3 regions of the Paenibacillus sp. FSL R5-0744 genome follow, and region 2 is predicted to be linked to each of the others. Evidence: riboswitches for the same ligand, from Rfam matches in the RefSeq annotation. Region 2 holds a riboswitch; each other region holds the start of a gene.
What was found. A riboswitch is a leader RNA that binds a small molecule or an ion and turns the genes downstream of it on or off. The one in region 2 is predicted to bind cyclic di-GMP.

Region 1: another riboswitch for cyclic di-GMP. It lies ahead of MKY19_RS01810 (anti-repressor SinI family protein); the one in region 2 lies ahead of MKY19_RS21190 (thiamine pyrophosphate-binding protein).
Region 3: another riboswitch for cyclic di-GMP. It lies ahead of MKY19_RS03180 (transglutaminase-like domain-containing protein); the one in region 2 lies ahead of MKY19_RS21190 (thiamine pyrophosphate-binding protein).

What each region holds. Positions count from the first base shown of each region.
Region 1 covers NZ_CP150228.1:401,186-411,472, forward strand. Annotated here, with positions in the region: gene MKY19_RS01785 (OFA family MFS transporter) at 1-193, shown strand, start outside; gene MKY19_RS01790 (RNA polymerase sigma factor) at 528-1,136, shown strand; gene MKY19_RS01795 (hypothetical protein) at 1,097-2,053, shown strand; gene odhB (2-oxoglutarate dehydrogenase complex dihydrolipoyllysine-residue succinyltransferase) at 2,327-3,601, opposite strand; gene MKY19_RS01805 (2-oxoglutarate dehydrogenase E1 component) at 3,654-6,521, opposite strand; cyclic di-GMP riboswitch class I at 6,993-7,077, shown strand; gene MKY19_RS01810 (anti-repressor SinI family protein) at 7,104-7,259, shown strand; gene MKY19_RS01815 (helix-turn-helix domain-containing protein) at 7,461-7,790, opposite strand; gene MKY19_RS01820 (TasA family protein) at 7,950-8,570, opposite strand; gene MKY19_RS01825 (signal peptidase I) at 8,662-9,249, opposite strand; gene MKY19_RS01830 (hypothetical protein) at 9,251-10,287, opposite strand, start outside.
Region 2 covers NZ_CP150228.1:4,780,619-4,790,905, forward strand. Annotated here, with positions in the region: gene MKY19_RS21175 (SDR family NAD(P)-dependent oxidoreductase) at 1-24, opposite strand, end outside; gene MKY19_RS21180 (YafY family protein) at 198-1,154, shown strand; gene MKY19_RS21185 (HAMP domain-containing methyl-accepting chemotaxis protein) at 1,277-2,527, shown strand; cyclic di-GMP riboswitch class I at 2,719-2,814, shown strand; gene MKY19_RS21190 (thiamine pyrophosphate-binding protein) at 2,933-4,576, shown strand; gene MKY19_RS21195 (carboxymuconolactone decarboxylase family protein) at 4,587-4,955, shown strand; gene MKY19_RS21200 (hypothetical protein) at 4,995-5,345, shown strand; gene MKY19_RS21205 (3-oxoacyl-[acyl-carrier-protein] synthase III C-terminal domain-containing protein) at 5,397-6,389, shown strand; gene MKY19_RS21210 (DNA-binding protein) at 6,460-6,675, opposite strand; gene glpK (glycerol kinase GlpK) at 6,690-8,183, opposite strand; gene MKY19_RS21220 (ATP-binding protein) at 8,302-9,738, opposite strand; gene MKY19_RS21225 (response regulator transcription factor) at 9,739-10,287, opposite strand, start outside.
Region 3 covers NZ_CP150228.1:703,150-713,436, forward strand. Annotated here, with positions in the region: gene MKY19_RS03165 (glycosyltransferase family 2 protein) at 1-410, shown strand, start outside; gene MKY19_RS03170 (GtrA family protein) at 400-804, shown strand; gene MKY19_RS03175 (class D sortase) at 839-1,489, shown strand; cyclic di-GMP riboswitch class I at 1,615-1,695, shown strand; cyclic di-GMP riboswitch class I at 1,804-1,884, shown strand; gene MKY19_RS03180 (transglutaminase-like domain-containing protein) at 1,898-2,707, shown strand; rRNA gene MKY19_RS03185 (16S ribosomal RNA) at 3,079-4,636, shown strand; rRNA gene MKY19_RS03190 (23S ribosomal RNA) at 4,895-7,823, shown strand; rRNA gene rrf (5S ribosomal RNA) at 7,952-8,068, shown strand; gene MKY19_RS03200 (acyl-ACP thioesterase domain-containing protein) at 8,307-9,062, shown strand; gene MKY19_RS03205 (RNA polymerase sigma factor) at 9,248-9,835, shown strand; gene MKY19_RS03210 (DUF4179 domain-containing protein) at 9,810-10,287, shown strand, end outside.

The DNA of each region.
Region 1 (10,287 bases), 2.5 Mb from region 2:
TCAAGGTTTCGGTATTGGAGCCCTTTCAGGTTCGTTCATCGCCGTCTTCCTGGGCGGGTTTAAACCTACTTTCGTGATCTTTGGTCTCCTGTGTCTGCTGGCCTGTATCATCGCAATTTCGCTAAAACCGCCGGTGGAGAAAGCGAAAGAGAAGAAAGCGCTTCGGCTCAAAGCTACAGAACGGACGGCTTAAAGGTAAAAAGACAATAAATTAAACAAAGACGTACAAACTGACAACAGTTGTACGTCTTTTTTCTATTGGCGGGCAGTAGTCCGTGGAGCATGTGAAACAAAAAAACTAAGGTGATCTGAATTCAGAATGAATTACTCATTGGAGAATATTACAGAAACACGGTCCGTATTGCAGCTATTATTGATTTTTGGCTCATTCTGCTAGGGTTACTGACTGTATAGCTCTTATTAGCCTCTACATGTGTATAATTGGAGTGAATTTGGGAGAATCGTTCGGTTTACATAGACACTTTTTTCGCTGCCCAAGTGTTATAGAAGATATAAAGGTTAAGGAGGTGCTTACAACGCCACAGGATTCGCTAGACCCAAAGGAGCTGGAAGAGTTAATCATTAGTATTCAAAAGGGCAATATCGAACGGTATGCTTTTATTGTTAGAGCTTTCCAAACGCCAATCTACCGCTATTGCTATCGTTTGTTAGAAAACAAGCAGGATGCGGAGGACGCAGTTCAGGATGTTTTGGTAAAAGGCTATCAATCTATCCATCAATACAAGCCGCAGATGCATTTCTCGGCATGGCTCTATCGAATCGCGTATCATCATTGCTTAAACCTGCTGCGCAGACGGCGTTTGCAAAAGCGAGTCATGAGTATCTTCAAGCCTGATTTTATGTCTGCAAGTCCTGAACAAGAGCTGGATGATCGGTTGTTTAATCCCTCATTGTCAGCCGCTTTAGCACAGTTGTCGCTGGAAGAGAGGAATATGCTTATTCTGCGGGTGTTCGAGGAAAAAACTTATGCGGAGATAAGCGGAATTCTTGGGGTCAGTCCCAATGCACTGACGAAGAGAATGAACCGGATCAAGCGGAAGGTGCAGGAAGCTATGAAATTGGAGGAGGAGATCAGATGGAACGAACCACAATCAGCGATGAATACCAAAATATAATTTATGCCTCAGCCGGGAATGAACTTCTGGGTGAGATCGATGTAGAAGAGAGGGTTATGGGACATATCCGTGGCATATCAGATCGAAAGCGATCATTCTCGCTCTCGCTGAAGACGATGAATAAAACAACGGCAGTGGCCAGTATGTTAGCTTTGTTCCTGATGATCTCAGTGACAGCGTATGCTGCATCGGAATATATACAGATCCGCAATAGTGAAGGCGTAGTAAAGGTTCAGCATGTTGCGCCGAATGAATCTGCAGGAGTAGCTTCCTATGATAAGTATGCACAAAAAGTAGATGCTTTCGCTAAACCGGGAGAATTGATCGCCTATCTTGTGAACAATAATGCGGGTGCAACAGAATTGTCTTTTAAGTATAAAGAGCAGCGGATAGGCGGATATTCTGATTTCTTGAAGGAAATCAAGCGGACAGGGGCGCCGATGCTTCCTGCATTGGCAGCAGGGTATGCTTTTGAATATGGGGTTATAAACCCTAATCATCCGACTACGGATGCGGAGAAGAACAGTTCTCTATATCAGGAGACGTTACAAGATCTTACTGCCCAAGCAAACAAAGATAAGGGAAGTAGTAATTTATTTATGAAGGCTATACCTTGGTCGGAACCAGGCTGGATCAGTGCAATTTATTCGAAGAATAATGCTTTTATAGGTATCTCTGCCACGATCATGCATGGCGGGAAAGTGTTCGTGGAGCAAGAACCTGAGAATCAAGCGGATAAGATTATAGTGGCTGGCACAGAAGTGATCTATAACAAAGTAGTGAAGGAAGAGGTAAGCTACGATTATCTGAATTGGTATAACGAGAAGCAGGATGCGTATTATACACTCAGCAGCTACGGAGATAAGATTTTGAGTAAGGAGCAATTTTTACAGTTGGCTGGGGAGCTGTTGAAGTAGATTCTTATAGTCTTGTAGTTGCATGCGCTAAGTTAGTTGTACTATATACAATTAAAGTTAACTAATACGTTTATATAAGCCCTGTAGTTGTATTTAATACAGCTATTGCTGGTTAGATTAGTGGAAATAAACGTTTTTACGGATTTTAGTTGTAGAGAATGCAATTAAGGAAGAGGATATGGGAGAGTTGATTCAGATATAAAAGAAGGTACCCCTAATGCGAAGCTTTAGGGATACCTTCTTTATATTCTTAAGTCGAAAGATCGATCAGGGTTAGCCTTCCAGCAGCAGTGCTTCTGGATCTTCCAGTAATTCCTTCACTTTGACAAGGAAGCTAACCGCTTCAGAGCCGTCAACGATCCGGTGATCGTAGGAAAGGGCGATATACATCATTGGACGGTTAACGGTTCTTTCTTCGTCCAGCGCAATTGGACGCAATTGAATCTTATGCATCCCTAGAATACCTACTTGAGGGGTATTCAGAATCGGGGTGGATAATAGGGAACCGAATACACCGCCGTTGGTGATAGTGAACGTACCGCCTTGAAGCTCGGAGAGACTAAGTGTATTAGCGCGTGCCTTGGAAGCGAGTTCGCCAATCTGACGTTCGATTTCCGGGAAACTGAGGCGATCTGCGTCACGGACAACCGGAACCACCAGACCTTCCTTAGCTGCAACGGCAATACCGATATCGTAGAATTTCTTAACGACCAGATCTTCACCGTCAATTTCTGCGTTCAGCAGAGGGTAGGTCTTCAGCGCACCGATCACGGCTTTGGTGAAGAAGGACATGAAGCCTAGTCCTACTTCATGCTTCTCTTTAAAAGCATCCTTGCGGCGCTTGCGGATGTCGAGGATCGCTGTCATGTCCACCTCGTTGAAGGTGGTCAGCATGGCTGCGGTCTGCTGCGCTTCTACCAAGCGGCTGGCAATCGTGAGCCGTCTGCGCGACATGCGCTTGCGCTCCACGTTCTTGCCATCCTCCGGCGCGGCTTTGCTCGCTGCCGGCTTCGCTGGCTCCGGCTTGGCTTGTGCCGCCGGAGCTACCGGTGCAGCGGCCTGTGACGCTGCTGCACCATGACCCGACACATCGGCCTGACCAATCCGGCCGATAGGATCACGGGCGCTAACATCGCCGAGGTCGATGCCGCGCTCCCGTGCCAGCTTGCGTGCGCCCGGCGATGCCAATGCAGCGGGGCTTTCGCCACCCGCTACAGCGACTTCGGGCGCTGCTACAGGTGCGGCTGCTGCGCTGCCGCTTGCCGGTGCCGCTTCAGGCGCTTTGCTCTCAGCGGCCTGCGATGTACTACCGCTAGCGGCTCCAATGATGCCGATGGCTTCGCCAACTGCTACGTTCTCGCCCGCTTGACGTAGGATGGAGGAGATGACACCCTCCACCTCCGCACTAATTTCCAAATTCACTTTATCCGTCTCTAACTCAGCAAGCACATCACCTTGACCTACCGTGTCGCCTTCTTTAACCAGCCATTTGTAGATGGTTCCTTCGGATATAGATTCTCCCAGATCGGGTACTAAGATTTCTGACACAGGCCGTTACCTCCCCAAACATAATGGTTTACGCTATTGTGATACCGTCCTCTTAAGAGGACGGTACAGCTGTTTGTACTTGTGAATTTGCTTTTAGGGCCTCTGAAACAATTCTACGCTGTTCAAAGCTATGAACATCTGCATAACCACTCGCAGGACTGGAACGTTCAGGACGTCCGATATATCTCACGCTAGTGTTTTGCGGTGCGATGGCACGTAACCGAGGTTCGGTATAACTCCATCCGCCCATATTCTTCGGCTCTTCTTGCACCCAGACAATTTCCTGAAGGGATGTGAAGGAGCTTAAGTGAGCACTCAGTTCATGTTCTGGGAACGGATAGAGTTGCTCTAAGCGCAGTACATGCAGCCATGACCAATCTTTGTCTGAAGCAGCTTCTAGCTCTGTTTGGATGTCGATAGCTACTTTACCGCTGCAGACTACTAGACGTTTGACCTCACCTGGCTTCTGGCCTAGCAGGGGCTCAGCTAACACAGGCTGGAATTGTCCGGAAGCGAGCTCAGTTCCGGCAGATGTGCTGCGCGGATTACGAATGAGACTCTTCGGCGTCATAATCACCAGTGGTTTAGCGTCTTCCTGTCCACATAAAGCAGCTTGGCGCCGCAAGACATGGAAATATTGAGAAGCAGTGGTCAAGTTAGCAACGGTCCAGTTCTCTTCCGCGGATAACTGTAGGAAGCGTTCCAATCTACCACTGGAATGTTCGGGTCCCTGTCCCTCGTAGCCATGCGGTAACATGACGACGAGATTGCTGCGCTGCGTCCATTTCGCACGTCCAGCGGCAATGAACTGATCAAATATAACCTGACCTGCATTGGCGAAGTCGCCATATTGTGCTTCCCAGATGACGAAGGTTTCTGGTGCGAACACATTATAACCATACTCAAAGCCTAGCACAGAAGCTTCAGATAGCGGACTGTTATATACGCCAAAGGAAGCGCGAGAATTACTTAGCTGATGAAGCGGAGAGAATAATTCTCCTGTCTTACTGTCGTGCAGCACCAGATGGCGGTGTGCGAAGGTCCCGCGCTGTGCATCCTGACCGCTAAGTCGAATTGGCGTTCCATCCTTCAGGATGGTTGCGAAGGCGAGGGACTCAGCGAGTGCCCAGTCGACCTTTTCACCCTCATTCAGTGCGTCCTTGCGACGCTGCAGAATTCGCTCCAGTTTCGGATAGACTTGGAATCCATCAGGTACGCTCAGTAGCTCACGATTAATCTCTTGCAGACTGGAGATCGGTACGGCTGTAGTGCCTGCCGCTGAGCGATCTGTATGAAGAGGAATGAAGGCCTTTGGTTCTTTTTTCTTGTGATTGCCTTCCTTCATACTATCGTACGCACGTTGCAATACGCCTTCTGTTTCAACGTGCATCTTTTGTACATCTTCAGCTGTAAGAATTTTTTCACGCTGTAGCCGCTCCGCATACACCTTGTAAACGGTTGGATGATTGCGTACCTTACCGTACACGATAGGTTGTGTAGTTTCAGGATCATCCATTTCGTTATGTCCATGACGACGATAGCCGATGAGATCAATAACGAAATCCTTTTTGAATTGATTGCGATATGCACTAGCTAAACGAACGGCTGATATACAGGCCTCAGGATCATCAGCATTGACATGGATAATTGGAATTTCATATCCTTTGGCGATGTCACTCGCATAATGCGTTGAACGGGAGTCTTCGCTTTCTGTCGTAAAGCCGATCCGGTTATTAACAATGATATGGATCGTCCCGCCATTCTGATAACCTTGAAGTTTGCCAATATTAAGTGTTTCTGCAACAATCCCTTCACCTGGAAAAGCAGCATCGCCATGCATCAGTACCGCCATAGCTTTACTGGTATCAATCTTCGGCAATCCGGCTGTGCTCCGATCTTCTTGAGCAGCACGAGTGAAGCCTTCCACGACAGGATTGACGAATTCCAAGTGACTTGGGTTATTCGCTAGTGTTATTCTTGTGCGTACGGTTTCTCCTTCACGGACAGCGCGATCTGCACCCAGATGGTATTTCACATCACCCGTCCAGCCATAGTTAATGCCTGTAGAGCCTTCGGAAGGGAAAAGCTCCTTGTTCGGAGAATGATGAAACTCTGAAAATATAATGTCATAAGGTTTGCCCAAAATATGTGCAAGAACGTTGAGGCGACCACGATGCGCCATGCCCATCAGAATATGCTCTGCGCCGTCATGCGCAGCAGCGCGTACGATTTCATCCAGCATCGGTACGAGAGCGTCGTTGCCTTCCAAGCTGAACCGCTTCTGACCCACAAAGGTTTTGTGGAGGAAGGTTTCGAATTGCTCTACTTGGATCAGGCGGTTTAGCAGCTCTTTACGTTCTGCATTATTTAAAGGCGCTGGTGAGCTTGTGGATTCTGCCTGTCTGTTCAACCATTTCAGTTCTTGTTCTTCATGCACATGCCCGAATTCATAGGCGATTGTCTTGGTGTAAGCCTGACGCATACGCTGAACTGCATCCCATCCGGTATGCACATCATTCGGCGCATTCTCCCAAATGAGCGTGGCAGGTAGTGCGAGCAGATCCTCACGAGTCAGCTCATAGGTTTCGAGTTCAAGATATTTAGCCATGGGATTGTGATCGCGCTCAAGCGGATCAATATCAGCGGCCATATGGCCATATATACGAATATTAGCGATTAGCTTGGAAGCTCTTACTGCCTTTCTAAGCCATTCGGTGTCTCCCGAAATGCGAGGCTGTGGAGCCGGTTCGCTATCCGGTGTTAGGGGCGGGGGACCCGAATTTGTAAAAAGCTCGCGATAATTATTCTCTACGGTGGAAGGATCTTTCACAAACTGTTCATATCTTTCTTGAATGTAGCCTAAATTGGGTCCGTAATACTTACTCCAAATGGATTCGTTATAGGGCTCTTTGGCTGCCATGAATACATCCTCCTTAACGGATGAACTCCATACGTGACATTTTGTGTCAACGCTTACTGGAGCTGTGATGATTGCGGTTTCATTTCTCATCTTATTGTGCTACTTTCCACACGTGTAATCAATTCATTCTTTCGTCCAATACGTTCGCAAAATGGTATGGGTTAGCTTGTTCTAATGAAAAGAACGCTGTTTCTTCTCATTACCCATTCCTAAGGCCCACTAAAATGATTCTAATATCCTTATTTTTAACTAATAGGGAAGGAAGTATCATTATATTGGCTTAATTAATTTTATGAATGGGACGAGTATCGTGTTAATAGGACAAGATATCGCACAAAAGCGCTTCTATTTTTTGTTTTTTAATGGAAAAACTAATCAGAAATCGACACACTTTTCCACTTTAGTATAGTATAATGTTATTGCAGTTAGCGATTTTCATATATTTCAAAGTAGATCCTTTCGTGTAAAGGGTCCAGTAAAAGGTAAACCTGCCGAAAGGCAGGGGCACAAAGTCGCGGGTCTAAGGTAGAAATACTATGACAGCCGGATTGCCTGGGGACTAAAATCTTAGGAGGAGATTTTTTGGACAAGTCCAACCAGGGAAGCAACAGAGAACAGCAGGTCATTGATCTAGACGTAGAGTGGGTCCATTTATTATTAGCAGCTAAGAAGGCTGGCATAAAGGCAGATGAAATTCGTCGCTTCTTTCATGAGAAGACTGTGCAAGCCGTGCAGTAATACATTCAGAGCATTAGATATCAAAAGAGCACAGCGATAACTCGCTGTGCTCTTTTTCTTTATATAAGAATCTATAAGATTCAGACTTGGTCCTTATATTCTGCTAGAATTCAAACGCCTTCGCGGTCCATGTTAGGAGGGTGAAGGCGCTTATGTTTAATAGTATGAGTAGAAGAGGATCTTATCAGGTCAGGTGGAATATTAATCCTTCTGATCAAGGCGCCATTTCTGGTAGTCCAGAAACTCCTTGAATTCACGTTTGCTTATGCCTGAGGCCATAGCTTCCTGCACCAATCGGAACCATTCCGAATCTAAAGGTGACTCCTCAGCATCATTAGGTTCTCCATAGAGCAAAGCGTGGATGGATACCTGAAGCGCATCGGCGATCTTTTCGATAAACTGAATTGAAGGATTGGATTGGATGTTTCTCTCCACATTGCTAAGATACGACTTAGCAACATCCGCTCTGTCCGCAAGCTCAGATAGGGACAATCCCTTTTCTAGGCGGAGATGCTGGATACGTTGGCCCATATTTTGTGGCACTATGCTGACGCCCCTCCGTAATTTTTGTTATTAGTATAGCAAATATCATTAAATTCGACAAAGTTTATTGTAAAGAGAAAAGCAGCATCTACTTATCCGTTTTCCGGAATAAGAATCTGCTGCTCTTCGAATGGAAGACTTATTAGATTATTTAGCGGATCCAGCAGTTTGCTTACCTACGAAATCCCAAGTCAGAGTTAATGAATCTTTTTGGAAGTAGTTTTGCTCTTGGCCGTTATCAACAAATTCGAATTGAACGGTGAAGCTATCATTTGTGCCGGCCTTTATTCCAGATGCTTCGCTAGTACCCCAGATTGCATCAAGTCCAGTATTTTTTACGAGATCCGGTGTCTGAGTCTTCAAATCGGCTAGGGTAGTTTCCCAAACTACTTTCTCTTCACTACCAGGTAAGATGCCGCTTTTATCTTTATTCACCAGGAATTTAACTTTGATGGATTTTGCCAAATCGTTAGCGCCGTTGTTACCACCTACATCATTAATAGAGGTAGCTGTTTTGAGGAGGATCGAACCGATATCAAGTGTACCGTCATTTTTTAGTTTGAAGTCTCTTTTGATCGTATCGCCTGGCTTCAGATCCTTCAAATCAACGATAACAGAAGGATCAGAGTTCAAATCCAGTGTACCTGCTGCGAATGTAGCGGTGCTTTGTGCAGTGTCGCTAAAGTAAGCGAAAGTTCCTCCACCAATCAATGATAAACCCAGTGCTGCAGATGCTACGCCAAGACCCAATGTTTTTTTGATACCCATAATTAAAATTCCTCCTCGGTTTTTGTGGTTTTTTTATAAAAGTTATATATTGTAACTTCCGGTTCGTAAGCGGAAGCGGACAATCAACGAATTACTGTATTTCAGTTGGGGGTGGAGAGGCGGGCAGTATAGCAGCATTTTTCTTTTCGAGTGCAGCTACAGCCTTCCATGATGAATACAGGGCATAGAGCAGGAGCATCAAGCCTGGTACGATCATGAGCACAACACTTCCAGCTTTGGAAACTGCGAAATTCATAGCGTAACCTACATAAGGTACGGTGACCCCGGTATACTCAGCTACAACATTCGTGGAACTGGTAGGGTTCATATCAGGTGCATCATTGTTATCACCTTTCGTGCGATACATGGCTTCACCGGTAGCGTTATTCATTGTTGCTTCTACAACACGGTGAGTAATGAGCAGGTTTTCTTCATTTCTAAAGGTGATCACATCGCCTTTTTTGAAGCGATTCATATCTCCTCCGGGTTTTAAAGCGACAATCGATCCGGTTTGAATCCCTGGTTCCATCGAACCTGAGAGTACCGATTTGATCTGGTATCCGAAGAAGGCAGGTTCACCGCCGGAGGCCTTTGATAAAACTACGGCTACCACCAGCAGAATGAATATCACAAGCATGATGCTCGATAATGTATTGTTGATCATTTTTTTAATCCGCATATTATTCGCCACCTTTAACTTGTTGAGGGTCCGAAGGGGCTGGTGTTGCTACCGGTGGGGAAGTGGTTGTATCTTCCGCTTTTGGCGCCTCCTGAGGAACCGCTTGCTGTGGTACATCTTTTGGAATCGTTAGCTCTTCACCAATTTCCGGAACGACCGGGTTAGTGGCTGGGGCTTCAGGCTGTTCATTATTTATGTTCTCTAGAGTAGCTTCACCTTTCGGTGGAGTCACTTCCGTTTTTGCTTTCTCCTCAGCTTCAGCTTTCGCTTTGTCCTCAGCTTCTTGCTTTTCTTTTTTCTCCAGTGCCAAGCGTTCTTCTTCTTTCTTCGTTTGTTCCAGCGCCTCTAGTCGGGCTTTCTCAAGTGCTTCCAATTGTTGTTCACGGGTTTGACTGATCAATTGGAGCTGACTCTGAAGATTGCTGATTCCTGAAGTAGCCGATTCTTTAAGACCATTCATTTCAGTATTGAGATTTTCATAAGTGGAGGTAAGTTCGCTAGAGATATTGCCGGCCGGCTGACTAAAAGGAATCAGGAAAGGTAACGGCTGCTGAAACGCCTCGTTGCGTAACTCGGGTGGTCCATATACATCACTGGTCACTACCGAAGCAAATGGAAGCCCGATGTCGTGTATGGAGTTTAGATATTGGATGACTCCCTTTAAGGAAGCATTCAGGGATTCAGAGATTACACCGCTTTGATTCAGGCTGCTTTGCAGCTCTCTGAAGAATTGTTCATCCTTGATTTCTAGACAGTTTGAATCTAGAGAGGTCATATATCCTCCAATCTGGAATAGGACGGCTGCTGCTGCGTTCAGCTCACCATTGATTTCGTTCCAAATTTGGCTGTTGGTGGCCAGTTGCTCATTCACGCCATCGATTTGAGATTGAAGTGCGGAGATTTGTGTGGAAATCTCTTGCGCTGCGACATCAAGCTCATCCAGCGTCATGCCTTCTATTCCCGAAACGTCTGAGAGACTGCCTGAAGGGGTATAGCTTTGCAGCGATCCTTTTAAAGCAGTAGCTCTTTCGATATGAT
Region 2 (10,287 bases):
TGCGACTTTCCCTTTCAATGTCATAGCCCTCAACCCTTTCCACATGAGTTCGGATTTCAATATTCTGTGAATATTCCTTACGTTTTATAAGTATAACCCGTATATATGACATCAACTGACATATATAATATAATCATAATTTAGAAATGATTAATGGTGATCGTCTAATCAATAATTCGAGGAGGTACAATAGCCTAATGAGAGCCGACCGTTTGTTATCAATATTACTTCTGTTGCAAAATCGTGGAAAAATGACTTCTAGAGAATTGGCCCAAACACTCGAGGTATCAGAACGAACTGTGTTTCGTGATATGGAAGCATTAAGCGCTTCAGGAATACCCATTTTAGCTGAACGTGGTCGTGAAGGAGGCTGGATGCTTACTGAAGGGTACCGAACCTCCCTAACGGGAATGAAGCCACAAGAGATTGGTTCACTGCTTCTGTCCGCTGACGCATCTATAATGAAGGATCTGGGGATACAAGACGACTACTCTTCCGCTGTTCTCAAACTAGAGGCTGCATCCTCACATCGACTTAGTAACCCAGCAAATTACCTAAGCGAGCGTATTCATATTGATGGCGCCAGTTGGCATCCTTCGGATGAGACTTATCCGTTCCTTTCTGTACTGCAGAGAGCACTTTGGGAGGATCGCAAAGTAAAAATCACTTATCTCCGGAGCAACGAGACAACGGTCCGTTTCATTGAACCTCTTGGGTTAGTTGCAAAACGCGGTGTATGGTATGTCGTAGCCAAAAGCAAAGATGAACTACGGACCTTTCGTGTGTCCAGATTAGTTAACGTTGAGGAGACTCATGAGTGGTTTAAAAGACCTGATGCCTTTGATTTAAAACAGTACTGGGAAGAGTCCACCACGGCCTTTAAAGCAGCACTGCCAAAGTATCAAGTAAAGCTAAGGGTTAGAACATCTGTCTTAAAAGAATTACAGCGAGAAAGATTCGTCACTGTCCAATTGATAGAGCCAACAAGCAATGCAGAGTGGGTGAACGTAGATGCCGAATTTAATACGATCGAGTCGGCCTGCCGGATAATCCTTTCTTTTAGTCCCTCGGTTATTGTACTTTCACCGCAAGAACTTTTAGAGATGGTAAAGTCTGCTATCGCAAAAATTTCCGCTATTTATGAGGATTTTTGACACGAAATCTAAAGAACTACTCCGAAAAGAAGATTTATGTCAGTTCTTACTATAGACCAATCACCTTTAAATCCCATATAATAACACCAATACATAATATTAATAAGGAGGACATTATACCAATGAACTGGATGCATAAACTTCCGTTAAAACAAAGAATTGTTGCCGGATGTTACCTCGTTGCCGCACTATTTGCCATTCCTGTTTTAGTTACTTTTATGATCTTAGGCAACATTATTTTGGGTATTGTTCTAATCGTAGTTCTTGCTGCTCTAACTTTCCCCGTGGCCCGCTTTATCGAGAGAACGCTTACATCTTCTTTTGATGACATCGCGAATGTATCTCATAGTATTTCAAAAGGGGATTTTACTAGTAGAGCCGATGAGAACGGGTCTATGGGGGACGTAAGTCGTTCCTTTAATACTATGATTGACAAGCTCAAGAAGATTTTGACAGAAGCATCACAAATCACTCGTCAAGTTATGGATGCAAGCCGTGGAATCGAAGATAAGAATCAGAATTTGAAAATTGTCATGGCACAGGTAGCCTCTTCGTCTAACGAGCTAGCTCTTGGTGCAAATGAAATATCTACGGATATCGCTGAAATGACAGAATCTATTAAAGATATTGAGAATAAAGTATCCAATTATACGAACTCTACGAAAGAAATGAACAGACGTTCAATACATACATTAGAACTAGTTGAACAAGGACGGCAGTCCGTTGATACTCAAGCTGAAGGCATGCGCAAAAACATCCAGGCTACTCAAAAAGTAGCTGATACTATCGAAGCCCTGTCTCATAATGCTCGCGGAATTACGATGATTACAAAAACCATCACAGAGATCGCTGAGCAGACCAACCTCTTATCGCTGAATGCCTCCATCGAAGCAGCACGCGCCGGAGAGCATGGTCGAGGATTTGCTGTAGTCGCACAGGAGGTTCGTAAACTTGCCGAGGAATCAACAGCTTCAACGAAGGAAGTCTTTGGCTTAGTTCGGAGCATCGAAACTGATATCAAACAAGCGATTGACAATATCGCTATCAACGAAGAAGTCGTACAGGTACAGAATGAGATGATCACTCAATCTGCTCATATCTTTGCTCAAATTGTGCAAAGTGTGCAGTATATTACCGAGCAAATCTCTTCCTTCTCTGCTGAAAGTGATCTGATGTTGGAAAGTGCCTTGAAAATCTCAAGTGCAATAGAGAATATCTCTGCAATCACACAGCAAACCGCTGCCGGCACCGAGGAAGTATCCGCCGCTATGAATGAACAAATTAATGCCCTGCAGTCCGTTGCTGAAGAAACTGAGAAAATGACACAGGCTGTGTTTAATCTACAGAAGACTATCCATATTTTCAAGTTTTAAGTCACTTGCAAAAATATATAAACAAGTCCAAAAACTCCTCCTAAGTTTTGACTTAGGGGGAGTTTTTTTATATCTATTATTTCATAGGTTGGACAAGACTTTCGTCAAAATTCGAGTTAATTTGCGAAAATATATTGACAAAGGTACTCTAGGAATATATTGTAAAGGAAAATTCTTCTTATAAATTTTAAAATTAATATTGGCAAAATCTTCGAAAGAGGATGACGCAAAACCATGGATCTACAGCCTCATTTTTAATCAGAGGCCATGACTGCCAGGTTGCAGAAAACCAAGACGACTGAACAATTGTTCAGTCTCTATGGCGATTTATGCCACCAACCTGTGCCCTAATTCAGAGCACAGGTTTTCTAATGTTTGATTTTAAAATAACAATCAACTTGTGAGGTGTATTTTTTGAAGACAGTCGCAGATTACATGTCGGAAGCACTACGGAACCTAGGTGTTACCCATTCCTTTGGTATTATTGGGAAATCCATTTGCCCTATTGTTCTTAAAATGGTAGATTACGGTATTGAATTTATTCCTGGGAGACATGAGTCCAGTTCCGGCTTCGAAGCAGCCGGGTATGCGCTTAAAACTGGAAAACTAGGTGTAGCTTTTGGTACTTCAGGTCCTGGTGGAACAAACCTATTAACTGCAGCAGCACATGCTAAGGCTAACAACCTACCTGTCCTATTTATTACTGGCCATCAATCTATTAAAGAGCTTGGAATTCCCCAATGTCAGGACTCTACTTCTTTTCTAGCTGATTTAGCTGATATGTTTAGACCTGCCACCTTATATAGCAAGCTTATTGAACGTGGAGATCACTTTAACACAATCTTTAATCATGCCATATCCATTGCTTTGAGCGGTAATCGTGGTCCAGTTCACCTTTGTATTCCCTTTGATGTACAAACGGAATTGCTAGAGGAATGTAATATTGTAATCCCTGAACGCGAATCACTGGTTAGCCATGCTAATATCGACCGTGTACTTGATGCTATAAATAACTCTAAGAATCCAATAATTATCGCGGGTAAAGGCGTTAACCGCTCAGGAGCACATAGTGAGCTAATTCAATTAGCGGAAACATTTAATATTCCTGTAGTTACATCTCCAGGTGGTAAAGGGGCTATAGCTTGGGATCATCCACTCTATCACGGTCCAATTGGAGTAGGCGGTTGTACCCATGGAGATGACTTGCTGAATCAAAGTGATCTATTTATCGTTCTCGGGTCACGTTTAAGTGATATGACTATTTGTAATCTTAAAAGGGAAAATCATCCTGCAACATTAATTCAGTTTGATAGCGATCCGACTTTTGTCGGAAAAATATTGTTCTCTAAAACGATTCCAGTGACTGGAGATCTACGGGACAATCTAGTTTACTATCTCAATAATATTGACACGAACAACATCACAAAACGCGAAGCACCGACAAATTCCGATTATACCGAAGAGCCTCCGATTTTACCAAACCTTTCACTTGCATCGGTCTTGAGTACGATGAGTGATTTAATTCCTTATAACAGCACAGTCTTTGTTGATGATGGAAGTCACGGTTTCCATGCTGCGAAATGGTACAAGGTTAAGAAACCGGGCAGTTTTGTTTTCGATGCTTACTTTGCTTGCATGGGTAATTCCATCGGAATGGCGATTGGTGCAAAGGTTGCTGCTCCAGAAGAAACGATCTTCTGCATTACAGGAGATGGCTGCTTTATGATGCTAGGCGCAGAGATTAACGCTGCTGTCTGCAAGGATATTCCTGTCATATTCATTGTTGTGAATAATAAACAGCTAGATATGGCTCTAAAAGGTATGGAAAAAACTACAGGACGTATTGACGGAACTATCTACGAAGTCCCTATGGATGCTGTGAAATTCGCAGAATCACTAGGCGCTAAGGGTTACAAATGTGAGACAGCGGAGGAGTTCGAAACAGCCATCAAGGACGCTGTTGCCATCAACCGTGTTGCCGTCATTGAACTGCTAACAGACCGTGATGAGGTCCCTCCGACTGCTCACCGTACTTTGAACCTAAATTAGGAGGTCACTTATGAAAGACAATGTAAACAGTGGTCTGAACCACTTCACGAATCTCTCTGGAGACTACGGAGCTAAAGCACTGGCTCCGATTAAAGAACATTTCCCCGATTTGGCTGAATTTATTATGGGGAATGCCTACGGCGATATTTTTCAACGCAACACAATCGAAGCTGACTGGAAGGAAATCGCAGTTATCTCTGCCCTGATTTCGATGGGTCAGTTTGATCAATTGGGTGTTCATTATGTCATGGCTCTTCGTGTGGGTGTTACTGTAGAACAACTCAAGGGTATTTTATTACACTTAGTACCCGCTATAGGGGCACCTAGAATCATCACCGCTTTTAATATTCTTCTCGAAACGATTGAAGAAATAAAGTAACTATTTTCAGTAAATTAAAATATCGGGAGAGATGTTAACGTGGGACAGTTTATTTTAAAGACAGACACTACTAAAAAAGTGATCAATATTGAGCTGGAAGGAACATTTTCTGAAGAAGATGGTCTGAAATCTATCCAAGCTTATCAACAAACTATTAATCCTATAACTCCAGCAGACTATGAATTACAAATCGACTGCAGAAAGCTAAACGTAACTGCACCTGATGTTGTACCTCTTTTGGAAGGTTGCTTCGTAATGTTTAAGAATGATGGATTTGTAAAAGTAAATCTAACCCTTGAGAATAACCCAATTCTTAAAATGCAGCTTGCACGTCTGGGTCGTAAAGCAGGACTAGATAACATCGAGATCATTTCCACCGTTACAGCTTAATTCTTCTTATAACTAAAAAAACTATAGAGTTTTTCAGGAGGATTCATTCATATGACCGGAATTCGTATTCAAGACATTGATATCTATCATCCTAGTAATAAAGTTGGTAACGACTTTTTTATTAAGCATTTTGACGAAAAGGGTATTGATATCCGAGGTCTACTGACCACTTTAGGTCGTGATACGCGCTATAGCATTAAGAATGAGGAAGAAAATTCTCTTACGATGGCTTTTGAGGCTGCCAGTAATGTGTTGGATAAAAATGGTCTCACTGGCGCTGATATCGATCTTATTGCCTATGCAAGTCAAACTCCTGAATATATCTTTCCTACTAACTCTTTAATGATTCACCGTTTAATTAACGGCGCATCCCATACAATTTGTATAGATAGCAACGCTAACTGTGCAGGTATGACTGCTTCCGTAGAACAGGTGAGCCGTCAAATGCAAGCCAATCCTAGAATTAAACGTGCTTTGGTCATCGGATCCGATTATGTAGCACCTCATGCAGATAAGAATGATCCTGTCTATTATGCTAACTTCGGTGATGCAGCTGCGGCAGTCCTTCTTGTGCGCGATGATAATGCGGTAGGCTTCATTGATTCTGTCTATCAAACAGACACATGCGTTTATGGCAACTCCATGTTCCCGGCTGAAGGCTTGGCTAATCTGGGTAGAAAAGGCGTAGCGGCTGGAGAATTCAATGTGAAATTCATTCCATTTGATGATTCCATTTGCGTAGATGCTGCTTCTGAATCGATTCGCACACTTCTATCTGATAACAACATAGCGCCTGAATCTATTAAAGCGGCCTGTTTCTCACAGCTTTCACTGCCTAATATCATTGGTGTTTGTGAAAAAGTGGGTATTGATCGTGAGGTTGCGGTTTACATAGGTGATGAATTCGGGTACACCTCAACCAGTAGCCCGTTTATCGCTCTACACAAAGCTATTACTACAGGAAAGATCGAACGCGGAGATAAAGTTCTGTTCTGGACAGTGGGCGCTGGATGGCAAAACGTTGCATTTGTTATTGAATATTAAGCGTTACAACCTAAAAAGCGGCAGGCCAAGGATTATCCTTAGCTTGCCGCTTTTTAGGTTGATCTGTTCTTTAGGACTCGCTGGCAAAGGATAACCCCTTTTCAGTGAGCGCACGTCGTAGTACATCAATCCCTTTTGGTCCCATCCCATGGAGCTGCAGAAGCTCTGACTCAGTGAGCTTACTGATTTGGTGAATCTGTGTATACCCAGCACCATGAAGTGCTCGGAGTGCAGGCTTAGATAGTCCACTCGGTAGATCAGATTCTGTTCCATTAAACATAGACATATGCATCTCCCTGATCACTGATATCTTTCATGTTTTTCCCAGCCCATGGTACGCGCTACAGCGTCTTTCCAGGCGTTGTAACGTCGTTCACGCTCATCTATACCCATTACAGGTGAAAAGACCCTCTCAGCTTTGTTAAAGCTTTCTAGCTGCTCTCTTGTCCAGACTCCTGAGGTTAATCCAGCCAGAAGTGCTGCTCCCAGCGCAGTCGTCTCCGCATATGTAGTTCGAGTAACTTCACTACCGAGGATATCAGACTGGAACTGCATCAGCAAATCATTACGAACCGCTCCACCATCTACACGAAGTCCGGTCAATGGCATGCCTGCATCTTTTTCCATCGCCCCAATTACATCTCTAGACTGAAATGCTAATGACTCTAACGTTGCTCTTACCAAATGCCCCGAGGTGGTTCCTCTAGTTAGACCGAAGACTGCTCCACGTGCATACATATCCCAATAAGGGGCTCCTAGTCCAGTAAAAGCAGGTACGACGACAACCCCTTCACTGTCCTCTACTTCCCGCGCTTTGTCTTCCGAGCCTGCCGGCTCCGTTATGAGTCCTAACCCCTCCTGAAGCCATTGTACAGCCGCTCCGGCTACAAACACACTGCCCTCGAGTGCATAATAGAGTTCATCCCCCATTCCCCAAGCTACAGTGGTCAACAACCCATGACTGGAGACTACAGCTTCTGTACCTGTATTCATCAGAATAAAGCATCCAGTTCCATATGTGTTTTTGGCACTGCCGGGTTCAAGACAAGTATGTCCAAACAAAGCAGCTTGTTGATCCCCCAATACAGAGTGAATAGGTATTTCTGTCCCGAACCACTGCGCGTCTGCTGCTCCAAATTCACTACCGGACATCCTCACTTCTGGCAGGATGGAGCGTGGTACATGAAGCTCCTCCATTAGCTCTTCGTCCCAGCAGCGCTCATGTAGATTATATAGCATCGTACGCGATGCATTAGTTACATCAGTAGCATGTACAGCCCCGCCAGTAAGCTTCCAGATTAGCCAGCTGTCTACTGTCCCAGCTAGTAGCTCGCCATTATTCGCCCGCTCTCGTGCGCCTTCTACATGATCAAGAATCCAGGAGAATTTTGTTGCAGAAAAATAAGCATCCACAACGAGTCCCGTCTTGCTAGCAATGAGTCCCTCTAACCCCTTACTCTTGATCTCTTCACACAGCTCTGCAGTACGTCTGTCCTGCCACACAATCGCAGGATAAATCGGCTTGCCTGTTGCTCTATCCCAGATCAGGGCCGTTTCCCTCTGATTTGTAATTCCAATGGAATATATTTCCTGAGGCGTTATCCCGCCCTGAGTAATCGCATCTCTTGCAGCTGCAAGCTGTGACGCCCAAATTTGCTCTGGGTCATGCTCCACCCAGCCAGGGTGTGGGAAAGATTGTTTAACCTCATATTGCCCTTGTGAGACGATTCTAGCGTCCTCATCGAACACTATGGCTCGTGAACTGGTAGTCCCTTGGTCTAAAGATAAAATCATTTGATGGCCTCCCAAGCATAAACAATGAGATATGTTCCACGATGAACAAGATTAATGTGTTTGTTTCAACAAAAAGCACCTCTGCTGTCAGAGGCGCTATCACACATTGTGTTTGGAATTACTGTTTTTCGACAGGAAGTCTCAGGGTAAAGGTTGTACTTTCGCCCAACTTACTGGAAGCTGAAATGGTTCCGTGATGCGACTCAACAATATTTTTAACAATCGCAAGCCCGAGTCCCGTTCCACCTGATTCTCCCCGTACACGTGCCTTATCGGCTTTGTAGAAACGATCAAATATATAAGGCAGATCTTCCTGCGGAATGCCGACGCCTTCATCCTGAATTTTAATTTCAAAATAGCGACGCCCTTCTAAGACACAAGTTCCTGTATGAACTGTGATCTTCTTGCCACCCTGCGTATGACGAAAAGCATTATCGAGCAAATTGGTTAAGACCTGCTCAAGCTTATCTTCATCCGCTGCCTTAAGAACAAGGACATCGCTCTCTTTATTTAGCTGCAGATGAATATCACGCTCTTTCGCACGTACGGAAAATTTGCGATACACTCGTTCCAGCAGTTCGTTCACATCTACTTCTGCCTTCAACATATCCGTATGTCCAGCTTCCATTCGCGCAAGGTCGAGCAGATCCTTTACAAGACGTCCCATACGGAGCGATTCATCATGAATGACCTGAATCAGTTCACTGCTTTCCTCTGGTGAAGAAGCCATGCCGTCAAGTAAAGCCTCACTATAACCTTGCATCATCGATAATGGCGTCCGAATCTCATGAGAGACGTTTGCCACGAAGTCACGGCGCATTTTTTCGAGTCGTACTTCTTCAGTCACATCACGCAGAACAGCAACCACTCCACGAATGCTACCCTCAGAATATAAAGGTGCCATATGGACGGACCACACGCCCTGCCGGACATGTACATTAGAACGCTCATCGCCGCCTTGTTTCAACGTGCTCAAAAATAAAGGACGCAGGGGAGGTGGAACATTACTCTCAGCCGTTTCCGTATGAGGTTCAATGTCACTCTCTTGTTCCCACTCTAAATCGCTCCAGCTCTCAAGTAGCGATTGACCGTGCGGATTGGTCAGAATAATCTGGCCTTCGATGTCAAAGGTGATTACAGCATCACTCATGCTGCGTAAAACACTGGATAGATGGCCCTTCTCATGATGCAGACTGCGAATATTCTCTTCCAACTCCTCAGCCATATGGTTGAAGGAAGTCGCCAATTGACCAATCTCGTCACTTGTGACCAGCGTCAGCCTTGTTCCGTATTCACCACGCCGAATGTTGTTTGCAGCCTCGATGACACGTTGCATCGGTTGAGTGATCTTGGTAAACAAGAACAACGCGAAGAATGTCGTCAAAGAAAATCCGATCATGCACGTATACATAAATAAACGTTTGATATCGCCGGAATTAGCAAAGTTGCTGTCGATATAGGGAAGTAGAAACAACCCGAGTGTAATAAGCACGACAGCGACCAGGCAGATGATCGTGACCCACAGCTTGCCGACAAGACTTCTCCAGAAGTTCACTTATTTAGGTACCTCAAGTTTGTAGCCTACACCCCATACAGTTGTAATCATCGCCGCGGATTCCGGTGATACTTTATTCAATTTTTCACGAAGACGCTTAACATGGGTATCGACTGTACGCAAATCTCCGAAAAACTCATAATTCCAAACATCTTTAAGCAGTTCTTCACGAGAGAACACTTTATCCGGTGAAATCGCCAAATAATGCAGAAGTTCGTATTCTTTCGGTGTCAGACTCACTTCTTCACCGCCAGCAGTTACTCGGTGTGCGTCATGCTCAATAATAAGATGAGTGAATACAATGTTATTACTGGAGTTGCTCTCTTTGGACAAAAATGCTGTTGCTGAAGAACGGCGCATAATGGCCTTCACGCGATAAATCACTTCGCGAGGACTAAATGGCTTCACGACATAATCATCCGCGCCCATTTCAAAGCCCTGTACACGATTAATCTCTTCGCCTTTAGCTGTAAGCATTAAGACAGGTGTCGATTTGACCCCTCTGAGTCGGGTCAGCACTTCCATTCCATCAATGCCAGGCAGCATAAC
Region 3 (10,287 bases), 2.8 Mb from region 2:
CGATGGTGGAATATGAGCGGGAAGAACGATTTGCAGGAGAAACTAAGTATCCTCTTAAGAAAATGATTCGTTTTGCGCTGGATGGGATCACTTCCTTTTCGCATAAGCCACTTAAGATTGCTACGTATGTCGGATTCTTTCTTTCCTTCTCCAGCTTTCTCTATTTATTCTTCGTATTGTTTCAAAGAATCTTTTTCACCTCATGGACGGTTCCAGGTTGGGCTTCCATTGTAGGGGTCAATTTGCTCTTTAACGGTATCGTTCTGATGCTGTTAGGTGTAATCGGTGAGTATATTGGACGGATTTATGACGAGTCTAAGGATAGACCGTTGTATATTGTCAGTGAGACCATAGGATATCGTAACGAAGAAGAAGTGGATCGCCGGAAGGATTACAAAGATGTCAGATAAGAACTTTCGGACTGCTTTCATACAGTTTCTCAAATTTAATGCTGTAGGTCTGGTAAATACCCTCATTGATTTCGTAATCTTTACATTACTGAACTCACTTGGGATGGTATATGCGTTGGCACAGGTGATTTCTTATAGTGCAGGGACAGCGAACAGCTTTATTTTGAATAAAAAAGTAACCTTCAAGGATCGTGACCGTGGCAATAATAAGGGTTTTGATAAGACGCAGTTGCTGAAGTTTATCGTACTGAATCTGGTAGTACTCGGAATATCGCTGTTGCTAATGCATCTGTTGACTGACAAACTAGGCATTCAAGTGTTGATCTCTAAGGTATTAGTAACGTTTGTGACGGTGATTATTAACTTCTTCGGAAGTCGTAAATGGGTATTCTAAAGTTCAGTAGAACCAATCTACGGAGGTGAAAATCATGCGTAAATTCTCGTATGTGCTCATACTGGCGGGGATCCTTATCATGCTCTATCCAAAAGCTAACGAATGGTATAACGACTGGCAGCAGGATAAGCTATTAGAATCAGCTGAACTGAGCACCAGTGAAAGTACTCCACCACCTGATCTAAAGAGCAGATATGCCGAGGTCACTCAGCTACTAGCGGAGGAATCAGCTTTAGATGCACAAGCACAGCCGCAAGAAACAGAAAAGCCGGAACCGGAAATTGAAATGGGTGGCAAAGTTATCGCATTAATTGAGATCGATAAGATCGATCTGAAGCTACCTGTATTAGAAGGGGCTACTAAAGCGAATATGAAGCATGCTGCGGCCCATATGAAAGAAACAACTCCAATAGGAGAAATAGGGAACGCCGCAATAGCTGCACATAGAGCTAGAACTACGGGCAGATTGTTTAACAGGCTGAATGAGGTTGTGATTGGGGATACGATTACGGTAAAGACTAGCGATCAGACTTATAATTACGAGGTTTATGATATTTCTGTTGTACTTCCTAGTGATGTGTCTGTTCTAGACGGGAATAACAAAGATAAAATTCTTACTCTAATTACGTGTGACCCACTAGTAGATCCTACACATCGTTTGATTGTTCATGCCAAGCTTTCCTAATCGTTGACGAGAAATAACAAGAAAACTCAAATACAGAGAAATAACTATAAAATAATAGTAAATCTAGCAATTTTGTTCTTGTTTACGAGGATAAATATGGTAGTATAAGAACTATAAAAGCTAAACACGATAAACGGCAAACCTATCGAAAGGTAGGGACGCAAAGCTAAAGGGCCTTCCCGTAAGGATGGCAGCCAGTTACCGAATGAAGAGGCTTTTTTTGTTTTTATAAAATATATAAGAATCTTAGATTCATATTTCTACTTGGACTGATTCTGTTAATTTGTCTAGTGAAATTAGAACAGATAGAGCTTATACGATAACGGCAAACCTATCGAAAGGTAGGGACGCAAAGCTAAAGGGCCTTCCCGAAAGGATGGCAGCCAGCTACCGAAAGGGGTTTTATCCGTGAAAAAGGTTTATTTTATGATGGTGGCGCTGTTCGTACTGATTACTGCGGTTCCGGTAAGCACAGCTCAAGCCGCAAGTGTAGATGCAAGCTGGTTGATTACATCGAAAGTGGCTCAAGGTGTTATTGGAATTAACTATGATATTCCGAAAGATAAAAGAATCAAACTCATGATCACTAAAGACAACAGCAGCTATACATATAACTTATATGCTTCTGGACAAGCTGAGGACTTCCCTTTACAACAAGGTAATGGTACTTATAAGGTTTCTGTTCTTGAGAACACAACCGGCAATAAATACAAAGCGTTATATTCCGAAGTAGTAGACGTAACCATGAGTGACTCGAATTCCGTATATTTGGGCTCCGTACAGAATGTGAAATGGAGTTCTTCTGATAAAGCGATCCTTAAGGCAAAAGAGCTTACAAAAGGCAAAACAACAGATGAAGAGAAAGTTAAGGCAATCTATAACTATGTAGTTGCTAATGTACAATACGATTATTCTCTTGCTAATAACGTAACAACAGATTACATTCCGAACATTAACAACACTTTGAATACTAAAAAAGGAATCTGCTATGACTATGCTTCTCTTTTTGCCGCAATGCTGCGTAGTGTAGATGTGCCTGCTAAATTGGTGATGGGGAATACTAGCTACGTTACGCAATACCATGCATGGAATGAAGTGTTGATGGATGGGAAATGGGTTACTATTGATACAACGGTAGATGCATCGTCAGCGAAGAGTAAGAAGAATACGGATTTTATTAAGGCTTCAAGTAAGTATACTGCAGCAAAATACTATTAATTTGCATCGCTAGATTCATAACTCTATTAAATAAACAACCAGCTTAATTATTAAGCTAGTTGTTTATTTTTCTATTAGGGGTTGCTTTTCTATGAATAGATAGGTTATTATAGTTAAGCGTTGTTAGACAGCGTACAGGCAATGTTTGAGAGAGTTATATAAACGGCTTTCGAAAAATAAAGCTTGCATTACTGAGAACAACATGATATATTATAAGAGTTGCTGCTGAGACATTAAACGGCGCCAACGAGAACTTGATCTTTGAAAACTGAACAACGAGTGAGTGGGAAATCACGAAAGTGAAATCCGAAATTAGAGAATTAATTTTCTCGTCAGATGTTTCAAAATGAGCATATCGCTCTTTTCAATACTAATTGGAGAGTTTGATCCTGGCTCAGGACGAACGCTGGCGGCGTGCCTAATACATGCAAGTCGAGCGGAGTTATTTTGAAAGCTTGCTTTCAAAATAACTTAGCGGCGGACGGGTGAGTAACACGTAGGCAACCTGCCCCTTAGACTGGGATAACTACCGGAAACGGTAGCTAATACCGGATAATTTCTTTTTTTTCCTGAAGAAAGAATGAAAGACGGAGCAATCTGTCACTGAGGGATGGGCCTGCGGCGCATTAGCTAGTTGGTGGGGTAATGGCCCACCAAGGCGACGATGCGTAGCCGACCTGAGAGGGTGAACGGCCACACTGGGACTGAGACACGGCCCAGACTCCTACGGGAGGCAGCAGTAGGGAATCTTCCGCAATGGACGAAAGTCTGACGGAGCAACGCCGCGTGAGTGATGAAGGTTTTCGGATCGTAAAGCTCTGTTGCCAGGGAAGAACGTCCGGTAGAGTAACTGCTATCGGAGTGACGGTACCTGAGAAGAAAGCCCCGGCTAACTACGTGCCAGCAGCCGCGGTAATACGTAGGGGGCAAGCGTTGTCCGGAATTATTGGGCGTAAAGCGCGCGCAGGCGGTCATTTAAGTCTGGTGTTTAAACCTTGGGCTCAACCTGAGGTCGCACTGGAAACTGGGTGACTTGAGTACAGAAGAGGAAAGTGGAATTCCACGTGTAGCGGTGAAATGCGTAGATATGTGGAGGAACACCAGTGGCGAAGGCGACTTTCTGGGCTGTAACTGACGCTGAGGCGCGAAAGCGTGGGGAGCAAACAGGATTAGATACCCTGGTAGTCCACGCCGTAAACGATGAGTGCTAGGTGTTAGGGGTTTCGATACCCTTGGTGCCGAAGTTAACACAGTAAGCACTCCGCCTGGGGAGTACGGTCGCAAGACTGAAACTCAAAGGAATTGACGGGGACCCGCACAAGCAGTGGAGTATGTGGTTTAATTCGAAGCAACGCGAAGAACCTTACCAGGTCTTGACATCCCTCTGAATCCACTAGAGATAGTGGCGGCCTTCGGGACAGAGGAGACAGGTGGTGCATGGTTGTCGTCAGCTCGTGTCGTGAGATGTTGGGTTAAGTCCCGCAACGAGCGCAACCCTTAACTTTAGTTGCCAGCAAGTAATGTTGGGCACTCTAGAGTGACTGCCGGTGACAAACCGGAGGAAGGTGGGGATGACGTCAAATCATCATGCCCCTTATGACCTGGGCTACACACGTACTACAATGGCCGGTACAACGGGAAGCGAAACCGCGAGGTGAAGCCAATCCCATCAAAGCCGGTCTCAGTTCGGATTGCAGGCTGCAACTCGCCTGCATGAAGTCGGAATTGCTAGTAATCGCGGATCAGCATGCCGCGGTGAATACGTTCCCGGGTCTTGTACACACCGCCCGTCACACCACGAGAGTTTACAACACCCGAAGTCGGTGGGGTAACCCGCAAGGGAGCCAGCCGCCGAAGGTGGGGTAGATGATTGGGGTGAAGTCGTAACAAGGTAGCCGTATCGGAAGGTGCGGCTGGATCACCTCCTTTCTATGGAGAATCGTCTTCTGCAATGAAGACATTCAAATCGGAAGTTAAACTTCCAAATCTCAGGTTTAGGCCTGTTACTCACTCGTTGCTCAGTTTTGAGAGTTTAAGCTCTCAGTAAGACTTGATCCTTGAAAACTGGATACCGAAACGAATTTGCGTTTTAGAACATCTTTTAGCAACTTGTGCAAACAAGTAAATGTTATTAGTGAGATGATTCCAAGAGAGATATCGTATGATATTTTCCTGCGGAAAAATCAAGGTTAAGCTAATAAGAGCACACGGAGGATGCCTAGGCGCCAGGAGCCGACGAAGGACGTGGCGAACAACGAAACTGCCTCGGGGAGCTGTAAGCAAGCTTTGATCCGGGGGTGTCCGAATGGGGAAACCCAGCTGTGGTAATTCGCAGTTACTCATCTCTGAACACATAGGAGATGTAGAGGCAGACCAGGGGAACTGAAACATCTAAGTACCCTGAGGAAGAGAAAACAATAGTGATTCCGTCAGTAGCGGCGAGCGAACGCGGAACAGCCTAAACCTAAGAGCTTGCTCTTAGGGGTTGTGGGACGTCTCACATGGAGTTACAAAGGAATATGGTAGGCGAAGAGGTCTGGAAAGGCCCGCGATAGAGGTAAAAGCCCTGTAACCTAAACTGTGTTCTCTCCGAGACGGATCCCGAGTAGTGCGGGGCACGTGAAACCCCGTATGAATCCAGCAGGACCATCTGCTAAGGCTAAATACTACCTGGCGACCGATAGTGAAACAGTACCGTGAGGGAAAGGTGAAAAGCACCCCGGAAGGGGAGTGAAATAGAACCTGAAACCGTGTGCTTACAAAAAGTCAGAGCCCTATCTATGGGTGATGGCGTGCCTTTTGTAGAATGAACCGGCGAGTTACGTTTAACATGCAAGGTTAAGTCGAGAAGACGGAGCCGCAGCGAAAGCGAGTCTGAATAGGGCGATTTAGTATGTGGACGTAGACCCGAAACCGTGTGATCTACCCCTGTCCAGGGTGAAGGTGCGGTAACACGCACTGGAGGCCCGAACCCACGCATGTTGAAAAATGCGGGGATGAGGTGGGGGTAGCGGAGAAATTCCAATCGAACTCGGAGATAGCTGGTTCTCCCCGAAATAGCTTTAGGGCTAGCCTCGGTATAAGAGTAGTGGAGGTAGAGCACTGATTGGGTGCGGGGTCCGCAAGGATTACCAAGCTCAGTCAAACTCCGAATGCCATATACTTATTGCCGGGAGTCAGACAGTGAGTGCTAAGATCCATTGTCAAAAGGGAAACAGCCCAGACCATCAGCTAAGGTCCCCAAGTGTGTGTTAAGTGGGAAAGGATGTGGAGTTGCACAGACAACCAGGATGTTGGCTTAGAAGCAGCCACCATTGAAAGAGTGCGTAATAGCTCACTGGTCGAGTGACTCTGCGCCGAAAATGTAACGGGGCTAAACACACCACCGAAGCTATGGCTAGATACGTATGTATCTGGGGTAGGGGAGCGTTGTATGTGGGTTGAAGGTGTACCGTAAGGAGCGCTGGACAGCATACAAGTGAGAATGCCGGTATGAGTAACGAAAAGATCAGTGAGAATCTGATCCGCCGAAAGCCCAAGGTTTCCTGAGGAAGGCTCGTCCGCTCAGGGTAAGTCGGGACCTAAGGCGAGGCCGAAAGGCGTAGTCGAAGGACAACAGTTTGAAATTACTGTACCACCGTAATCCGCTATGAGCGATGGGGTGACGCAGGAGGGTAGTGACGCGGACTGATGGATATGTCCGTCTAAGCAGTGAGGCTGATGTGTAGGCAAATCCGCACATCGTTAAGGCTGGGCTGTGATGGGGAGCGAAAATTACAGTAGCGAAGGTCATGATCTCACACTGCCAAGAAAAGCCTCTAGCCAGGAGAAGGTGCCCGTACCGCAAACCGACACAGGTAGGCGAGAAGAGAATTCTAAGGCGCGCGGAAGAACTCTCGTTAAGGAACTCGGCAAAATGACCCCGTAACTTCGGGAGAAGGGGTGCCCCGGTAGTGTGAATAGCACGAGGGGGCCGCAGTGAAAAGGCCCAAGCGACTGTTTAGCAAAAACACAGGTCTGTGCGAAGCCGCAAGGCGAAGTATACGGGCTGACGCCTGCCCGGTGCTGGAAGGTTAAGGGGAGTGGTTAGGGGTAACCCGAAGCTATGAACCGAAGCCCCAGTAAACGGCGGCCGTAACTATAACGGTCCTAAGGTAGCGAAATTCCTTGTCAGGTAAATTCTGACCCGCACGAATGGCGTAACGACTTGGGCGCTGTCTCAACGAGAGATCCGGTGAAATTTTAATACCTGTGAAGATGCAGGTTACCCGCGACAAGACGGAAAGACCCCATGGAGCTTTACTGCAGCTTGATATTGAATTTGGGTACGATCTGTACAGGATAGGTGGGAGCCGTAGAAATCGGAGCGCAAGCTTCGGTGGAGGCGCCGTTGGGATACCACCCTGATCGTATCTAGGTTCTAACCTAGTACCCTAATCGGGTACGGGGACCGTGTCAGGCGGGCAGTTTGACTGGGGCGGTCGCCTCCTAAAGAGTAACGGAGGCGTTCCAAGGTTCCCTCAGAATGGTTGGAAATCATTCGAAGAGTGCAAAGGCATAAGGGAGCTTGACTGCGAGACCTACAAGTCGAGCAGGGACGAAAGTCGGACTTAGTGATCCGGTGGTACCGCATGGAAGGGCCATCGCTCAACGGATAAAAGCTACCCTGGGGATAACAGGCTTATCTCCCCCAAGAGTCCACATCGACGGGGAGGTTTGGCACCTCGATGTCGGCTCATCGCATCCTGGGGCTGAAGTAGGTCCCAAGGGTTGGGCTGTTCGCCCATTAAAGCGGTACGCGAGCTGGGTTCAGAACGTCGTGAGACAGTTCGGTCCCTATCTGTCGTGGGCGCAGGAAATTTGAGAGGAGCTGTCCTTAGTACGAGAGGACCGGGATGGACGTACCGCTGGTGCACCAGTTGTTTCGCCAGAAGCATGGCTGGGTAGCTACGTACGGACGGGATAAGCGCTGAAAGCATCTAAGCGTGAAGCCCCCCTCAAGATGAGATTTCCCAATTAGTAAGACCCCTTGAAGACGACGAGGTAGATAGGTTGGAGGTGGAAGTGCAGTAATGCATGGAGCTGACCAATACTAATCGGTCGAGGGCTTATCCTATACTTAAAACGCAAATTCAATTCGGATTCAGTTTTCAGGCATCAAGCCTGTAACACGCTTAGAAATTCATTCTCACTTCTGGTGATGAACGAAATTTCACGCGGCAGCGTCTGTTTCACAGACGCATGTTTGGTGGCGATAGCGGAGGGGTTCCACGCGTACCCATCCCGAACACGACCGTTAAGCCCTCCAGCGCCGATGGTACTTGGACCGAAGGGTCCTGGGAGAGTAGGACGTTGCCAAGCACACGAAGCCATTGTTGATTTATCAACAATGGCTTTTTTGTTCCCTTTATCACTTAATTTAAATAATGTGGATAAGTCATGGGGAAATAACGAAAAAATAAAAGTTACTAACATGTGGATGAAATAATAAAATATATTCAAAAATGAAAGTAGTCCCCAATTTATGTGGATAGAGCAGTGGTATATGTGGATACTTCAAGTAAATGCAAGGATATTTTGCATGGCAGGAGGATAAACAATGGACAACAGTAGTAATCTTGTGTGGATAGAAGATTTTTCTGTACATGCGAGCGACACGGATTATCGTTCACAGGGTAAGTTATCCTTTATTCTGGATATCATGCAATGTGCGGCAGACTTCGCAGTGGGTAATTTGGGGATAAGTGTGGAAGAAATTCTGAGTGCAGGAATGGGCTGGATGATGATTACGTTAGATCTTGATTTTAAGCGTATTCCTCGCCCAAATGATGTGCTTAGCGTACATACCTGGAGTAAAGGTACTAAAGGGGCTTTATGGCAACGGGATTATCGTATTTTTGATGCAGATCATATAGAGATTGCCACAGCGCGTTCTATATGGGCTTTAGTAGATATTGAGAAGAGAAAGATACTCAGACCGAACGCTCTTCCAGTTCAGGTTAAGCACTATAATGGCGATTCAGTAGGGGATATGCCTGTTAAGGTAACGATCCCTACTGATATTACTATGAAAGAAGCTTATCGGTATCAGGTAAGATATAGTGGGCTGGATAGCAACGGACATCTGAATAATGCCCGATACGGAGATTTATGTTGTGATGCACTCAGTTTAGCGGAATGGGATAATGCAGAGTTCACACGCTTCCGGATTACTTATCTACAAGAAGCTAAGTTTGGGGATGAACTGACTATTTTACGCTCAGTTGTAACGGATGATGGTATATATGTCCGTGGCCAGAATAGTGATATTGTATTTTTTGAAGCATGTATTGAGTTGGAAAATATAAATAAGTAAAAAGTTTATAAATATGGAATATTTTTATAAAAGCGATTTCTCCGAGCATCAATCGGGGTAGTCGCTTTTTTTTTGTTGAAAAACAGATGGTGTTTATAACATATTTGGAAAAATTTTTGAGCCTGTCACAATTAAAGGGATCACAATCGTTATATAGTTGTAGTCAATAACAAGGAGGTGATTCTTTGGAACGTCGCAGCCCCGGGGTCCAAGTGAATCAAACAATAATTGAAGAGGCTATTGATCAGGTTCTTGCGGGTAACCGCGAAGCCTATAGAACTATAATACAAGCATATGAAAGAAAGATTTATACGTATTGCTATTATATTTTGAGAAGTCATGAAGAAGCAGAGGATGCTGTGCAAGATATATTTGTAAAAGTGTATCAGGAACTCAGACGTTATGAGAAACGAGTCTCTTTTAATTCATGGCTGTATAAAGTGGCCTATCATCATTGTTTGGATCAGGTTCGCAAACGCAAACGAAGAAACCGTCTGTTGTCGCTATATAAAGAGCAGCAGCCGAAAGCCTATTATAATCCTAACGATGAGGAGCCATTGCAGAAGTTATTTATGGATGATCTGACAGCTGAAGAGAGCAATCTTCTGATTCTTAAGGTAGTAGAGCAGTACAGTTTTGAAGAAATGGGTCAGATTATGGATTGTAATTCAGCTACTTTACGCAAGAAATTTGAACGTCTACGCAAAAAGTTAGTCCGGCAAAGAATGAATGAAGGAGGAAGCCCTCATGGAGAAATGGCAAGATCCAACTGAAAGTCAGAAGATGGAGCACATTCGTCAAACATTCCATAATCATGAAATGCCGGTAGACAGTTTCAGCGATTCAATTATGAAGCGAATAGGAGACGAGGGAATGGAAAAGCGAGCGTCAAGAAAAAGCGGGAATAAGTTCCTGAAAAAATCATTGGTGGCTGCCGCGGCAGCAGCAGTGTTGGGTGCGGGGATAATCGGTAGCGGATTTATATCCCCAGTCATGGCTGAAACGTTAAAGCAGATTCCTGTTGTAGGAAGTATTTTTAAGGGGATTGACGATAAAGGTCTAAATGCTGCTGAAGAAAAAGGATTATCTACTGCGCCTAACCAAAGCGTTACCCATGATGGAGTGACCTTGAAGGTTACCGATGCCTATTATGACGGCTCGCGGTTGGCTTTTGCGATTGAACGGGAAGGCATTGATAAGGATAAGATGATGGCAGAAATGATTA